Regions from separate parts of the Microbacterium sp. KR10-403 genome, predicted to be linked through region 2. Evidence: riboswitches for the same ligand, from Rfam matches in the RefSeq annotation. Region 2 holds a riboswitch; the other holds the start of a gene.
What was found. A riboswitch is a leader RNA that binds a small molecule or an ion and turns the genes downstream of it on or off. The one in region 2 is predicted to bind thiamine pyrophosphate.

Region 1 (7,737 bases), on a different contig from region 2:
GCCGCCGGTGCCGACGTGCACGGGCTTCTCGACGCCCTCGTCGTCCATCGTCTGCGCATACATCTCCGCGATCGACATCCCCGGCACCCTTCTATTGACAATCCCTCTAATTTTTAGATTGCCACCCGCGACGAGTTTCGTCAAGATACGCTGGTTTTACAGAGGAGACCCGCTCATGAACACCACTCGCGACGACCTCGACGGGGTCGGGATGCTGGCCGACGAGGTCCGCCGTCGGCTGTACGCGTTCGTGCGCACACAGGCCGAGCCCGTCACCCGCGACGAGGCCGCACAGGCGATCGGGATCGGCCGCACCCTGGCCGCCTATCACCTCGACAGGCTGGCCGAGGCGGGGCTCGTCGACGTCGACTACGCGCGCACCAACGGACGCGCCGGCCCCGGTGCCGGCCGCCCGGCCAAGCGCTACGCCCCCGGCTCGCGCGAGGTCGCGGTGTCGCTGCCGCCGCGCAACTACAGCCTGCTCGCGCAGCTGCTGGCCTCGGCCGCCGACGCCGCCCCCGCATCGGGCGCCTTCCGCACGGCGCTGGCCGAGGCCGCCGAACGCGAGGGTCGGGCACTGGGCGAGGAGTCCGGCGATGTCACCGCGGCCCTGACGACCGCCGGCTATGAGCCGCTGACGGCCGAGGACGGCGACATCGTGCTGCGCAACTGTCCGTTCCACTCCGTCGTGCAGCAGCATCCCGAGCTCGTCTGCACGCTCAACGCGTCGTTCGTGCGCGGTACGCTCGTGGGCGCCGGAGACGACCCCGGCCGCGCCGAGCTGTCGCCGTGCACGGGCCGGTGCTGCGTTCTCGTGCACGCGGAGGCGAGTTCATGACCGCGGCATCCCCCCATTCCTTCGCACTCGTGCCGGCCAGCTACGTGTATCTGCGCCGCGGCGACGAGGTGCTGCTGCAGCTGCGGCAGAACACCGGATACATGGACGGCCACTGGGCTGCCGCCGCGGCGGGGCACGTCGAGCTCGGCGAGACCGGCCCCGCCACCGCGCAGCGCGAAGCCCGCGAAGAGCTGGGCATCGACCTCGACGACGGCGATCTCGCGTTCCTCACGACCCTGCTGCGCACCGACGGCAGCGCGACCCCGCGCGAGCAGCGCGTGGAGTTCTTCTTCACGGTGTCGACGTGGCGCGGCATCCCGCACGTGTGCGAGCCGCGCAAGTGCGCGGCGCTGGAGTGGTATCCACTCACCGCGCTGCCCGACGCCATGCCGCCACACGAGCGGTTCGTGCTCACGCAGTGGGCGAAGGGTGGGATGCCGCCGCTGACGGCCTTCGGGTTCTGACGTGCGAAGCGGCTCCGCACCGCCGCGACGGCGATGGATGCCGCGGCCGACGGCCTCGCGATCCTGACGCGATGATCCGTTACGACCACACGAAGCGGAAGGTGCCCGCCCAGACCGCGACCGCCAGCGCGACCGCGATGAGCAGCACCCCGCCGCACAGCGCGACCGCGTCGCGTCGGTGCAGCTGCGAGCGTCGCGCCCAGGTGCGGTGCGCATCGGCGCCGAAGCCGCGCGCCTCCATCGCCATCGCGAGCTTCGTCCCGCGGCGCACGGCGAACACCAGCAGCACGAAAGCCATCGAGAAGAAGCGGCGCACCGCCCCGCGGTCGCCGACACCGCGAGCGCGCCGCGCGAGCTCCATCTGCCGCCAGTCGTCGACGAACAGCCCGAGCGTGCGCGTGCCCGCCAGCACGCCGAGCACGAAGCGGGCCGGCAGGTGCACGATCTGCGCGAGGGCTCCGGCGAGGTCGATCGGGTCAGTACGGCTGAACAGCAGGATCGACGGCAGTGCCAGCGCGAACACGCGGACCCCGACCGCGACGGCCAGCGCGATCGAGGCATCGCTGATCGTCGCATGCCAGAACGTCGCGTAGACCTCGCCGCCCGGGTCGGCGTACAGCAGCATGCTGACTCCCGCGATCGGCGCGACCAGCAGGATCGGCAGCAGACGCAGCAGCACCGTACGCAGCCGCAGCCCGGTCAGCGGCACGCACAGCAGCTGCAGTGCGACGGCGACCAGCGCACTCACCGGGTCGATCGACGCGAGCAGCGGGATCGACAGCACCAGTGCGAGAACGATCTTCGTCGCGGGGTTCACGCCGTCAAGCCAGGCCGCGTCGCCCGCGGGGTGAGACGTGGATGCCGCAGACCGCGGCCGTGCGGTCAGAGTGCTCATGCGGCCACTCCTCGGGCCGTCGGGTCTGCGACCAGCCCGATGCGCTGCCCGCCCAGGTAGCGCGCCACGGCCTCGTCGTGCGTCACGGTGACCACGGCCGTGCCGCGGCCGATCTCCTCCTGCAGGAGGTGGACGAGAGAGATCCAGCCGAGACGGTCCTGGCCGAAGGTCGGCTCATCGAGCACGACGACGCGGGGCCCGCTGGCGAGCACCGTGGCCACGGAGAGGCGACGCTTCTGTCCGCCGGAGAGGGTGAACGGGTTCGCGCGGGCGAGATGGGCAAGGTCCAGACGCTCGAGCAGCCCGTCGACGATGCCGTCCACCGTCGCGGTGTCGCGCCGAAGGGCGCGCGGGCCCACGGCCAGCTCGTCGCGCACCGTCTGCGCGAGGAACTGGTGCTCGGGCTCTTGGAAGACCGTGCCGATCCGCGTGAGCAGCTCGCGCGAGCGCCACAGCGAGGGGCGGCGACCACGCCGCCCCTCCAACTCGGGCGCCGCCAGCACTTCGCCGGCGAACTCGGGGAGGAGACCGGCGAGCGTGAGCGCGAGCGTCGACTTGCCGACCCCGTTGGGCCCGGTGATGACGGTCGCGGCCCCCGCCGGCACGCCGAACGAGAGACCGGCGCGCACTGCGGTGCGCCGGTCGCGCGAGACGGCCAGGTCGTGCGCCGACAGCACCGGTGCGGCATCCACCCCCATCGCCAGCCGCGGAAGCTCGATGTCGCGCCCCGGCACCCAGACACCCGCTGCGGCCAGAGTCGCCCCTTCGGCGGCGAACACCTCATCGGGAGTCCCGTCTGCCAGCAGGCCGCCCGCGGCGTCGAGCACGATGACCCGCGTCATCAGATCGGCCCACACCTCGGTGCGGTGCTCGATGACGATGAGCGTGGCGCCCGTCGCCGCCACCGTGCGCTCGATGGCCGCTCGCACCTCGCGCACGCCGGCCGGGTCGAGGTTGGCGGTGGGCTCGTCGAGCAGCACGACGCCGGGGCGCATGGCGAGCACCCCGGCGATCGCCAAGCGCTGCTTCTGACCGCCCGACAGCTGCGCGGTGGAGCGGTCCAGCGGCACATCCAGTCCCACGGCATCGAGCGCCTCGGCGATGCGCGCCGGCATCTGGGACGGCGGAACACCGAGGTTCTCGCAGCCGAAGGCGACATCGTCGCCGACGCGCGAGAGCACGACCCCGGCATCCGGATCCTGCAGGACCAGCCCGACCCGGCCGCGCTGCGCCTCGGGAGGCTCGCCGTCGACGGTGATGGTTCCCGTGAGCTCGCCTTCATCGGCCCCGCCGAGAAGCCCGGCGATGCCGGCGAGCAGAGTCGACTTGCCCGCGCCGGAGGCGCCCAGCAGCAGCACGCGCTCACCGGGTTCGACCGTGAAGGTGACATCGCGCACCGCCGGGGCCTTGCGGCCGGCGTAGCGCCAGCCCCACCCCGTCGCCTCGACACGCGCCGGACGGGTCATCTCAGACCTCTTCGCGCGCTTCCCGCCCGGCCGCGAAACGGCTGAGCGCCCCCGTTGCGGCGAGCGCCCGCACGAGCAGCCAACCGACGAGCCCCGCCAGCAGCGCTCCCGAGACGACCAGCGTGCCGAGATAGATGAGATTGAACTCCACCGTCTTGAGGATGTTGGGCGAGCTGCCGTAGAACAGCTCGAAGATCCAGGATCCGAGCGCGGAGACGACGCCGGCCAGCATCGCGACCGGCAGGGTGAACCGGCGGTAGAGGAACAGCAGGAAGACCAGCTCGGCGCCGAGCCCCTGTGCGATGCCCTCCAGCACCGTCGAGACGCCCCAGACGTTGCCGATCAGCATCGAGACGACCGCGGCCACCACTTCGACCAGCAGGGCGGCGCCCGGCTTGCGGATGACCAGCCCACCCACGACACCGCCGATCAGCCAGATGCCGACGGCGATGCCGCCGAACCCGGGGGTGAGCGCGTCGGCGGCTTCGAACCATGCGTAGCCGATCGTGTTCCAGGCCCAGAAGACCAGGCCGATCGCGACGCCGAGGACGGCGGCGACGACGATGTCGACGACGCGCCAGTTCAGACGACCAGTGGATGCCGCGGCCTTCGGCCCTGCGGACGTGGTTGTGTGCATTGAAGCTCCCTTCCTGCGCTGGCATGACCCAGATCAGGTTCGACGGTCGAAGCGTTGGCGCTTCCTCTCAGCCCGGCACACCGGACTCCCGTGGTTATGCCGACAACTATAGCGGCGCCACGGCGACTCGGCCTCGCCGATGACAGGCCGCTCGTGCATCACCGGTTCAAAGACCCGTCGGGTATTTTGGGCTGGTGAACACCACCGACCCGCCGACCGACGAGCCGGCGGCGTCGTCCACCGCAGACAGCGCGTCGGCGCTCGGCTGGTGGGATGCCGCATCCCTCACCGCCCCCACGCGGTCGCTGCCCCTCGACGTGACCTCGACGGCTCAGCCCGCGTCGGTCGACCTGCTCGCCGAGCGGCCGCGTCGCTCTCCCCTGCGCCCCGGCGTGCTGGTGCCCATCGGGATCGTCGTGGCGATCGTGCTCGCGTACTGCGTCTCGATGGCGGTGTGGCCGCTGACGGCCGTCGCCCCGACGGTGGCGAAGGCCGACCTGCAGCAGGTCACGGCAAAGGCCGCCGCACTGACGTGGCCGAAGAGCGGGGCCGCGGGAGTCGGCGTCGAGGGCTTGGGCAAGCCGACCGCCTCGACCGCCGACCAGAGCTCGATCGCGAGCATCACGAAGGTCGTGACGGCGCTCATGGTGCTCGACGAGAGTCCGGTCACCAAGAAGGACCAGGGCCAGGAGTTCGCGTTCACCTACAACGACATGCTCGAGTACTGGCAGTACCGGGCCCGCGGCGAGTCGGCGCTCGACGTACCGGTGGGCGCGTCGCTGACCGAGTACCAGGTGCTGCAGGGCATGCTGATCGGCTCGGCGAACAACTACGCCGCACGCCTTGGCGCCACCTGGTGGGGATCGGACGCGACCTTCGCCAGCGCCGCGAACGCGTGGCTGCACGCACGGGGCATCTCCGGCATCACGATCGCGGACCCCACCGGTTTCGACGCGGGCAACACCGCGACGCCGACGGCCCTCATCGACGTGGCCGAACTGGCGATGGACGACCCGGTCATCGCCGGGATCGTCAAGACGAAGAAGCTCACGCTGCCCGGCGCGGGCTCGGTGGAGAACACCAACGAGCTGCTCGCCGACAAGGGCGTCGTGGGGCTGAAGACCGGCAGCCTCGACGGCTACAACCTGCTCGCGGTCAAAGACGTCGAGATCGACGGCATCACCGTGCGGACGTACTCGGCTGTGCTCAACCAGCCGACCGACAAGAAGCGCTGGTCGGTGTCGCGCGATCTGCTCGCCCAGGTGCAGAAGCAGCTGAAGGCGTCGCCGTCGGTCACCGCCGGCACGACGGTGGGCACCGTGCACACGCGCTGGGGTGAGACCGTGCCGATCACGACCGCGAAGGACGCGGTCGTCGTCCTGTGGAACGGTGCCGCGGCGAAGGTGACGGCCGATCTCGATCTCGGTGACTGGGCGGCGGGTGCCAAGGCGGGCACGCTGACGGCGAGCGGTCCGCTGAACTCGTCGACGGTGTCGGTGACGCTGGACTCGGAGCTGACCGGGCCCAGCCTGGGGTGGCGGCTGACCCACCCGCTCGACCTGCTCGGCATCGGCTGACGCGCGGCGGCGGCGTCAGAACCCGGCGGCGTCAGAACTTCCAGATGAGCGGCACGTAGACCACGGCCATCAGAAGGTAGATGAGTGCCAGCGGCAGGCCGAGCCGCCAGTAGTCGCCGAACCGGTACCCGCCGGGCTGCATCACCATGAGGTTCACGGGGGTCGCGATCGGGGTGAAGAACGCGGCGGCGCCGATGACCGTCAGGCCCATCATGAAGGGCTGGATGCTGACATCCAGCGTCTGCGACACCGACACCGCGATCGGCACCAGGATCAGCACCGTCGCCAGGTTCGAGATGAACTGACCGAGGATCAGGGCCACGACGCACAGCACGAGCAGCGCCAGGACGGGCGAGGCGCCGCCGGTCATGGTCAGGACGACGTTCGAGACGACATCCGCCGCCCCCGTCGAGACGAATGCGTCGGAGAGCGGGAACATCCCCGCGATGAGGATCACCGTGGTCCACGAGATCGAGTGGTAGACCTGCGCCAGGGTCAGCACGCGGGTGACGATGAGCGCGCCGGCGGCCAGAAGGCCGGCGACCGCCGGCGGCACGACGCCGGTGGCCAGCAGCACGACCATCAGGGCGAGGACGACCAGCGCCCGCTTCGCGCCGCGCCCGAGCGGCACGGCCCGCCGCAGCGTCTGCGGCTGGGTGACCGCGATGACGTCGGGCGAGCGCACATAGCGCTCCAGCGCCGCCCACGGCCCCTGCACGAGCACCGAGTCGCCGGCCTGGAGCGTGAGCTCGCCGCTGTGGGTGTGGGTGGCGTCCACGTCGCTTCCACCGCGGCGCAGGCCCAGGATCACGAGGTCTTCCTCACGCGTGGTCATGCCCGCATAGATCGTGCGGCCGACGAGCCGCGACCGCGGCGCGATCATGACCTCCGCGGCGCCCTCCCGGGCGCTGAAGAGCTGACCGGTCTCCGCCGTGACCGCGTAGCTCTCGCGCAGGCGCTGGGCGGCCCGGCTCGTGTCGGGCACGTCCAGGTGCTCGGGCTCGCGCCGGGGCAGCAGTCGCTCGCCGAACACCGTGGTGAAGACCACAGTGAGCACGACGAGCGGGATGCCCACCAGGGCGAACTCGAAGAAACCGAATGTCCGCCCGCCGGCGTTCACCGCGGCATCCGACACCACCACGTTCACGGGCGTGCCGGTCAGGGTCAGCAAAGACCCCGCGCTCGCGGCGAACGCGAGCGGGATGAGCAGCTTCGAGGGCACGATCCCGGCGCGCACGGCGACGGCCACGACCACCGGCAGCAGCGCGGCAACGGCGCCGTTGATGCTGATGAACGCGGACATCACCGCCGCGATGATCATGACGGCGATGAGCAGGATGCCGCGGCGTGTGCCGACGCGGCCGATCACCCGCTGACCCACCCAGGCCGTGACCCCGGTCGCGTCGAGTGACTCGCTGACGACGAACAGCGTCGCGATGAACACGACCGTCGGGTCGCCGAAGCCCGACAGCGCTTCGGGAAGGGTGAGCACGCCGGTGGCCCAGAGCGCGAGCGCGACGCCCAGCGCCACCACCGGCAGCGCGATCTTCCCGCTCACGAACGCGATCACGGCCAGTCCGAGGATGACGAACGTCGCGATCACGGGGTCCACGCGGCGAGCCTACTCGTGCGGTGTGTCGCCGCGGGGAGGACGGGCCGCCCGCGCCCGCTACGCGAAGCGCAGGGTCTGATTCAGGCGCGTGCGCACGTCGAAGATCTCGTTGCCGCCAATCTCGGGCGCGCCGGGGATCCCCTGGCGCAGCACGTTCGCCAGCGAGCTGCGCGCGACCAGCGCGGTGCGCACGCCGCGCACCTTTCCGAGCTGCTCCACCGGCTGGACGAGGTCGTCGTCGGGTAGCA
Region 2 (7,737 bases):
ACCGCGGGGTGGTCGCCGTAGCGCTCGGCCAGCGCCGTGGCGATGCGCACGATGGCGGCGCGGTACGCGGGCGACGACGGCGAGGCCATGCCGCGGGCGCCGAAGCCGAGGATCGTGCCGTCGGCGGTCTGGACGCGGGACTCGGGATGCTGCGCGAAGAACCAGGCCGGCGGGGAAGCCGTCGGCGTGCCGAGGTCGACGGAGATGCCGTTCTCGTGGAGCAGATCGATCACGTCGTCGAGCCAGGCGAAGTCGAACTCGCCCTCGGCGGTCTCGATGAGCGCCCAGGCGAAGATGCCCACGCTGACGAGGTTCACCCCGGCATCGCGCATCAGCGCGACGTCTTCGCGCCACGTCTCGCGGCTCCACTGCTCGGGCGTGTAGTCGCCGCCGTAGGCGATGCCCTGCAGGTCGGGCCAGCGTTCGTGCGAGGTCATGATTCTCCGTTGCATCCAGGACTGTGACCGGTCCCAGTGTGCCTCCCGTGAAGGCGTTCACGCAACTCGCGGAGAGGCCTTCGTTACCCAACCGTGACAGCGTGGGGAGGGATTCACTGTGCACGGTCACAGTACGCACGGATGTTCGCTGCACGCCCGGGCGTGTTCCGGGGTAAAGTCGCTGCGTGAGCGAGCGAACGACAGCGGGCAGACGGCCGACGATCCGCGACGTGGCCGCGGCCGCGGGAGTCTCGCGCGGCACCGTCTCGCGCTACATGAACGGAGGCCACTGGGTCTCTCCCGAAGCGCGCACGGCGATCGAAGACGCGATCGCACGCACCGGGTACACTGCCAACCAGCATGCGCGCAGCCTCGCCACCGGACGCGCCGACTCCCTCGCGTTCCTGGTGACCGAGCCGCAGCAGCTGCTGTTCGCCGATCCGACCTTCGCGCGCCTGCTCAAGGGCGCGGCCGAGGCGCTCGCGCAGCGGTCGATGACGCTCGTTCTGCTCGTGGCATCCACTCCCGCCGAACGCGAGACCGTCACCCACTTCGTGCAGGCGGGCCACGTCGACGGGGTGATGCTCATCTCATCGCACGAGGCCGATCCGCTGCTCGAGAAGCTGGTGGCCGCCGGCGTTCCAACCGTGAGCTGCGGCATCCCGCTCGGCCACGACGTCGAGGTCGGCACGGTCTCGGTCGAAGAGGAGGAGTCGGCCCGGACGATGGTGCGCTACCTGCGCGAGCGGGGCTACCGTCGCATCGCGATGATCGCGGGGCCCGCCGACACTCCCGGCGGCCGCTACCGGCTGAAGGGCTTCCGCGACGAGCTGGGCGACGCGTTCGATCCCGACCTGGTCGCCGACGGCGACTATTCGTTCGCGTCGGGCGCGAACGCGCTCGAACAGCTGCTGCGCGCCGATCGCGACTTCGACGCCGTGTTCGCGGCGAACGACCTGATGGCCGCGGGTGCGGTGTCGGCGCTCCGCCGTGCGGGACTGCGCGTGCCCGATGACGTCGCGGTCGCGGGCTTCGACGACTCGGGGCTCGCCGAGACGAACGAGCCGCCGCTGACCACGATGCGCCAGCCGTGGGAGCGGATCAGCGCCGAGATGGTGTCGCTGCTGCTCGAGGCGGTCGAGGGCGCGACGCCGCGCGCGGTGACGCTGCCGACGACGCTCGTGCGGCGGGCGAGCGCCTGAGACTCAGGTGCGCAGCAGCCGGAACTCGTGACGGCGCAGCAGCGTCAGCAGCGCGGTGGCCGGAAACCCGAACGCCCGTCGGCCGGCATCCGTCGGATAGGGCTCGATCGCGACGATGCGGTGCGGGATGCCGCGGACGACGAGCTCGCATCCGCCGGCGGCCACCACGTTGCGGTACCAGTTGACCTGTTCGCCGTAGGTGAGTTCGGCGATGAAGCCCTCGGGCACCGCGGCGACGATGATCGGCGTCTCGTACACGGTTCCGCTCTTGCGTCCCACGTGCCGCACCAGGCTGAACGGGCCGCGGCCGGTGCGCGCGAGGGCGCTGGTCCACCGGTTGAGGGTGTTCTTCAGCAGCCACAGCCATGCGCGGCGAAGCGGGCCCATGCGTCGAGGATACGGCGTTCGTCACCCCGCGGGTTCGGGCTCGGGGACGGGCTCGACGAGCGCAGGTGCCGGACGCTCGCCGAGCTTGACGATGACGACGCCGACGAGCACGAGCGCGCAGCCGACAGCCTGCAGCGCGTCGGGCAGCTGGCCGAGCAGCATCCATCCGAACAGCATGGCGGCGGCGACCTCCGCGAGGGCGATGAACGACGCCAGGCGCGAGCCGAGCATGCGGGTCGAGACGATGCCGAGCACGTAGGCGAGCGCGGTGGCGAACAGGCCGATCGCGAGCACCGGCACGAACCACGGCACCGTGCCGAAGCGATACGTGACGTCGTGGGTCGACCATGCCATGGGCAGGATGCCGATCGCGCCTGCGAGCGTCAGGGCGACGGCGCCGAGCAGCAGACCGAGGCCGGCCAGGGCGATCGGCGGCAGTCCGGTGTCGCTGCGCGCCGAGAGCACGAAGTAGGCGGCGGCGCCGACCATCGCGCCGAGCGCCCAGAGGATGCCCGCGCCGTCCACGCGTGCGCCGGTGAGGATGTCGAGCATGAGCACGAGCCCGCCGAAGGCGATCACGGCGCCGAGGATGACGCGCCCGGTCGGCCTCTCGCCGCGCCGCACCCACAGCCACAGCACGACGGCGACGGGTGCGGTGTACTCGATGAGCAGGGCGATGCCGACGTCCATGACGGCGACCGCTTGGAAGTAGAAGAGTTGCGTGGCGGTGACCGCGAGCAGTCCGTAGAGCACGATCATGCCGGCGTTCCTGCGAACGGTGCGCCAGCGCCCGCGCAGGGCGAGCAGCGTCGGTGCGAGCAGCACGAGGGCGGCGACCCACACGCGCACGGTGACGGCGGCGCCCGGTGTCCAGCCGGCGTCGATGAGTCCGCGAGCCCAGGCCCCCGACATCCCGAACGACAGCGCGGCGGCGAGGGCGACCAGCACACCCGTACCGACACGGGGGTGGATGTCACTGGTCACAGTACTCATGATCGATGACAGTACGCCGTCGATGTGTAAGATGTCAACATGGTCTTCACCGATGACACAGAAGAAGTGCTGCGCACGGCGGTGTGGTTGGCCAACAGCGCGGAAGACCCCGACACCCTGGTGACGCGTGCGGACTTCGACGGATTCCTTCGGGAGCACCCCTACACGGGGCGGATCGATCGGGATGCTGCGGAGCTCGAAACTCTGCGCGGATTGCGGCCACGCCTGCGCCGGATGCTGCTGGCTCCCCGCGACGACATGGTCGCGGAGGTGAACGCGGCGCTCGCGTCGGTGACCGTGACGCCGCGGCTGGCGCGGCATGAGGGCGTGGACTGGCATCTGCATGCGGTGGCGGATGATCGGCCGCTGCCGGAGCGAGTTCTCGTGGAGACGGCGATGGCGCTGATCGACGTGATCCGCGCCGAGGAGGGCAGTCGCATCACGGTGTGCGCCGACGACGAGTGCGAGGCCATCGCGCTGGATCTCTCGCGCAACCGTTCGAAGCGCTATTGCTCGACCGCGTGCGCGAACCGCAATGCGGTGGCGGCATATCGCGCGCGGCGCGCCGCCGACTCCGGGCGCTGAGCGACGACGTGCGCGCGCGACGACCGCGCCGCGCTACACTTCCTGCGTACACGGGAGTCCGGTGAGCCGGGCTGAGAGGAAGGTCTTCAACCTTCGACCGTCGAACCTGATCCGGATCATGCCGGCGCAGGGAGGCAGCATTCTCGACGTGTGCGCGGCACCGCGTCGCGCACACACCCGTGCCTACCTCTGAGGAGAAAGGGCACGCAACGTGCATTCCGTCACGCAGGAAACCCCGCAAGAAACGCAAGGCACCCCGACACCGCAGGAGTTCGGTGTCGGCGGGCGCATCACCCTCGCGGTCATGAGCGACGACTACATCGACGTCATCCTCACCGCCCTCGCCGAGGCGGCGGCCGACGCCGCGGAGCTCGACGTCGCCACCGACGACGTGAGCACCTGGGCGACCGGCGACGAGACGGCGCTGGCGACCTACTTCGCACGCCTGATCGCCGCGGCCTCGCGCGGCGGCCGTCATGTGAGCGCGACGGTGATGTTCTCGCGGGGATGCCCCGGCGAGGTGCGCTGCGCGCTGCCGACCGGGCGCGGCCTCGTCTCGCCCCTCCCGGTGGTGCCGCCGACCGGCGTCACCGCGTCGGCGCAGTGGGCGCTGTATCCGCTCGACGACAGCGGCACCGCCGACCACATGCGCGACATCCACGCCGCCATCGAGGCCGCGCGCGAGAACGGCAGCTTCGTGCGCAGCGACCGCTACACGACGCGCCTGCACGGCGACGTCGCGACGGTCCTCGAGACCGTCGCGGGCGGCTGGGTGCGCGTCGGCCGCACGGTGCCGCACGTGACCACGCACGTCACGATCTCGGTGAACAGCCCGAGCGAGGTCACGGCATGAGCGCGCCCGCAGAAGCTTTCGAGACCGCCGCGACGGCGCGCGAGAACCGCGGCTGGACCCTGCGCGACATCATGCTCGTGGTTGTGCTCGGCGTGGTCGCCGGCTTCCTCTACTGGGCGCTCGTGCAGGCCTGGACGTGGCTGTCGGTGCTCGCCGGCCCTCTCGGCGACATCACCCAGCACGTACTCCTGGGCGGGTGGCTGCTGGTCGCCCCGATCGCCGTGGCGATCGTTCGCCGCCCGTTCGCGGGCGTCGCCGCCGAGATCCTCGCGTCGGTGATCGAGGTCGTCTTCCTCGGCTCGGCCGTCGGCCCGCTGCTGTTCGTTGCGGCGGGCATCCAGGGCGCCGGCAGCGAGCTCCCGTTCGCACTGACCCGCTACCGCCGTTACGGATGGCTGCAGTACGCGCTCTCTGGCGCACTCGGGGCCGGGTTCGTGTTCTTCTACTCGGCGTTCCGCTCGGGCTGGTACGGCACCGATCTGTTCTGGATCCGCCTCGTGGTCCAGGTGCTGTCGGGCATCGTGTTCGGCGGGCTGCTGGCGAAGCCGATCGTCGCGGGCCTGGCCCGCACCGGCGTGGTCGACAACTTCGCGATCGGTCGCGACCGTGCCGCACGCGCTGACTGAGCACGGGCGAGCGCCGGCGCGCACGGGAGCGGACGTGGATGCCGCATCCGTCGCCTTCGGCACACGCACGGTGCTCGAGGGCGTGAGCGTCGACTTCCCTCCCGGCAGCCGCACGATCGTCTTCGGCCCCTCGGGCGCCGGCAAGTCGACGCTGCTCGACGCCCTGTCGGGCGTCGTTCCGCACTCGGTGACCGCGACCATGCGCGGGCGCGCGACGGTCGGCGGGATCGCGACCGCCGAGACCACCGTCGTCGAGCTCGCCCGCACCGTCGGCGCGCTCGCGCAGGACCCCGACGCGCAGCTGTGCATGGTCGACGTCGACGCCGAGGTCGCCTTCGGGCTCGAGAACCACGGCGTCGCGCGCGGCGATATGGACGCCCGCATCACCGCGTCGCTGGAGGTGGTGGATGCCGCAGACCTGCGCGGCCGCGGCATCCACTCCCTCTCCGGCGGGCAGCGCCAGCGGGTGGCTCTCGCGGCCGTGCTCGCGTCCGAACCCGGGGTGCTGCTGCTCGACGAGCCGACCTCGATGCTCGACGCCGATGGGGTGGTCGCCGTGCGCGCGGCCGTCGATGCGGCCGTCGCCGCCACCGGCGCGACCACGGTGCTCGTCGAGCACCGTCTCGACGATCTGGCCGATGCGGGGGCGATGCCCGAGCGTGCGCTCGTGCTCGACGACGCCGGGCGCGTGGCGCCGACCGGCGCGACGGCCGAGGTGCTGGCGAGCCACGCGGCTGCGCTGCGTGACGCGGGGTGCTGGCTTCCGCTCGACGCCGAGCTGCAGGCGATCACCGGGACCCCGGGCGGGCTCGAGGCCGCGGCGAATCGTGCATACCTCGATGCACTGCCGCGGGCCGCGTCCGGCGCCGTGCCCGACCCCGGGCCGACGCTGCTCGAAGCGCAAGGCCTGAGCGTCGGCGCATCGGAACCGGTGCTCGACGACGTGTCGCTCGACCTTCGTGCGGGCGAGGTCGTGCTGCTGCTGGGCCGCAACGGCGCCGGCAAATCGACGCTGCTGCGCACGCTCGCAGGCCTCCAGCGGCCTCTCGGCGGGACGGTGACGAGCCGGGAGGCCCGCCGTCCCGCCGGGATGGTCTTCCAGAACCCCGAGCACCAGTTCGTGGGGCGCACGGCGGCCGGCGAGATCGCGCACGGGCTCGACGGCGCGCCGGCCAGGCGCGGGAGGCGGCGGCGTGGGGACGCCGCCTCCTCCGCGCGCGTCGAGCGCGCCCTGGCCGCGCATCGCCTGGGGCACGTGCGCGAGAGCAGCCCGTACCGCCTGTCGGGTGGTGAGAAGCGACGCCTGAGCCTGGCCGCGATGCTCGTGCACGACCGGCCCGTGCTCATCGCCGACGAACCCACCTTCGGGCTCGACCGGCGCGATGCCCTGCAGGCCGCGCGCCTGCTGCGAGGCGCCGCCGCCGACGGACGCGCCGTGCTCGCGGCATCCCACGACCTCCGCTCGCTGGCCGCCGTCGCCGACCGTGCGATCGTCATCGACGAGGGGAAGGTCGTCCGCGACGGCGACCTCGCCGACGTGCTGCGCGACGGCCCCCTGCTGCGCCGCGCGGGCGTGCGGGTGCCGCGGCTGATCGAGCACCTGCTGACGCGCTGCCGGACGACCGCGGACCTGCACGCCGCACTCGACGCCTACGACGGAGTGCCGTCGCGATGAGCACGGGCTCTCCGACCGACCTCCGCCGCCATCTGGCGGGCCCGCTCGCGCGACGCAATCCGAGCGTCAAGCTCGCGCTGCTGTTCGCGGTGTCGCTCGCGCTGCTGTTCGTGTTCGACGTGCCGACGCTCGCGGTGCTCTACGTCATGGCGGTCGCGGCGGTGCTTACGGCACGGGCCGTGCCGGTGCGCACGCTCGTGCTCGGGCATGTGCCGTTCGTCGCGTTCGCCGTCGGGCTCTTCGTCGCGAACACGCTGACGCGGCCGGGCACGGTGCTGTGGCAGGCCGGCCTGCTGCGCATCACGCAGGAGGGCCTCGACATCGGCCTCGCCCTCGCGCTGCGCACGCTCGCGACCGGAGTGCTCTCGATCGCGTTCATCGTGTCGACCGATCCGGTCGCGCTCATGACGAGCGCGCACCAGCACCTGCGCCTCGACATCCGCGTCTCGAGCGCGCTGCTCGCGGGGTATCGCATGCTGCAGACGATGGGCGCCGAGTGGCAGACGATCCGGGCGGCGCACCTCGTGCGCGCCCCGATCGGACGGGACGGGATGCCGCGGCTCGGCCCCTCCGGCCACGTCGCGGCCGCGGGGGCGCTGCTCATCGGCTCACTGCGTCGCGGCGAGCGCATCGCGCGGGCGCTCGAGCAGCGCGGGCTGGGCCTCGCCCCACGCACGGTGTGGCGGCCGGTCGCCCTCACGGCGCGGGATGCGCTCTTCGCCGCGGGCGTGCTCGCCGTGCTGGCGGCCGTCCTCGTCGCGTCGGCTCTGACCGGGTCGCTCACCGGTCCGGGCGCCCTGTTCGGCGCGGGGTGAGGGCGGCGCCGCTACCGCTTCTTCTTGCGCAGCCGTTCGTACCATCCGCTCACGCTGATCGCCGTGGGCACGTCGTGACCCGCGAGGTAGCCCGCGGCGAGTCCCGTGAAGCGCGCGCCGCACTCATCGCAGAGCAGACGAGTGGCGGTGCGCACGCCCGCTCC

Region 1: linked by a shared signal. The riboswitch ahead of ABMQ42_RS10195 (ECF transporter S component) and the one ahead of ABMQ42_RS03435 (YkoF family thiamine/hydroxymethylpyrimidine-binding protein) in region 2 are both predicted to bind thiamine pyrophosphate.

The regions. Positions count from the first base shown of each region.
Region 1 covers NZ_JBEGDC010000004.1:193,836-201,572, forward strand. Annotated here, with positions in the region: gene folE (GTP cyclohydrolase I) at 1-78, opposite strand, end outside; gene ABMQ42_RS10175 (helix-turn-helix transcriptional regulator) at 176-838, shown strand; gene ABMQ42_RS10180 (NUDIX domain-containing protein) at 835-1,302, shown strand; gene ABMQ42_RS10185 (energy-coupling factor transporter transmembrane component T family protein) at 1,382-2,197, opposite strand; gene ABMQ42_RS10190 (ABC transporter ATP-binding protein) at 2,194-3,663, opposite strand; gene ABMQ42_RS10195 (ECF transporter S component) at 3,665-4,300, opposite strand; TPP riboswitch at 4,294-4,402, opposite strand; gene ABMQ42_RS10200 (D-alanyl-D-alanine carboxypeptidase family protein) at 4,495-5,877, shown strand; gene ABMQ42_RS10205 (SLC13 family permease) at 5,909-7,489, opposite strand; gene ABMQ42_RS10210 (J domain-containing protein) at 7,547-7,737, opposite strand, start outside.
Region 2 covers NZ_JBEGDC010000001.1:703,464-711,200, reverse strand. Annotated here, with positions in the region: gene ABMQ42_RS03460 (beta-galactosidase) at 1-437, opposite strand, end outside; gene ABMQ42_RS03455 (LacI family DNA-binding transcriptional regulator) at 623-1,639, shown strand; gene ABMQ42_RS03450 (PNPOx family protein) at 1,643-2,026, opposite strand; gene ABMQ42_RS03445 (EamA family transporter) at 2,048-3,019, opposite strand; gene ABMQ42_RS03440 (CGNR zinc finger domain-containing protein) at 3,059-3,604, shown strand; TPP riboswitch at 3,645-3,754, shown strand; gene ABMQ42_RS03435 (YkoF family thiamine/hydroxymethylpyrimidine-binding protein) at 3,816-4,457, shown strand; gene ABMQ42_RS03430 (ECF transporter S component) at 4,454-5,083, shown strand; gene ABMQ42_RS03425 (ABC transporter ATP-binding protein) at 5,118-6,758, shown strand; gene ABMQ42_RS03420 (energy-coupling factor transporter transmembrane component T family protein) at 6,755-7,573, shown strand; gene ABMQ42_RS03415 (hypothetical protein) at 7,585-7,737, opposite strand, start outside.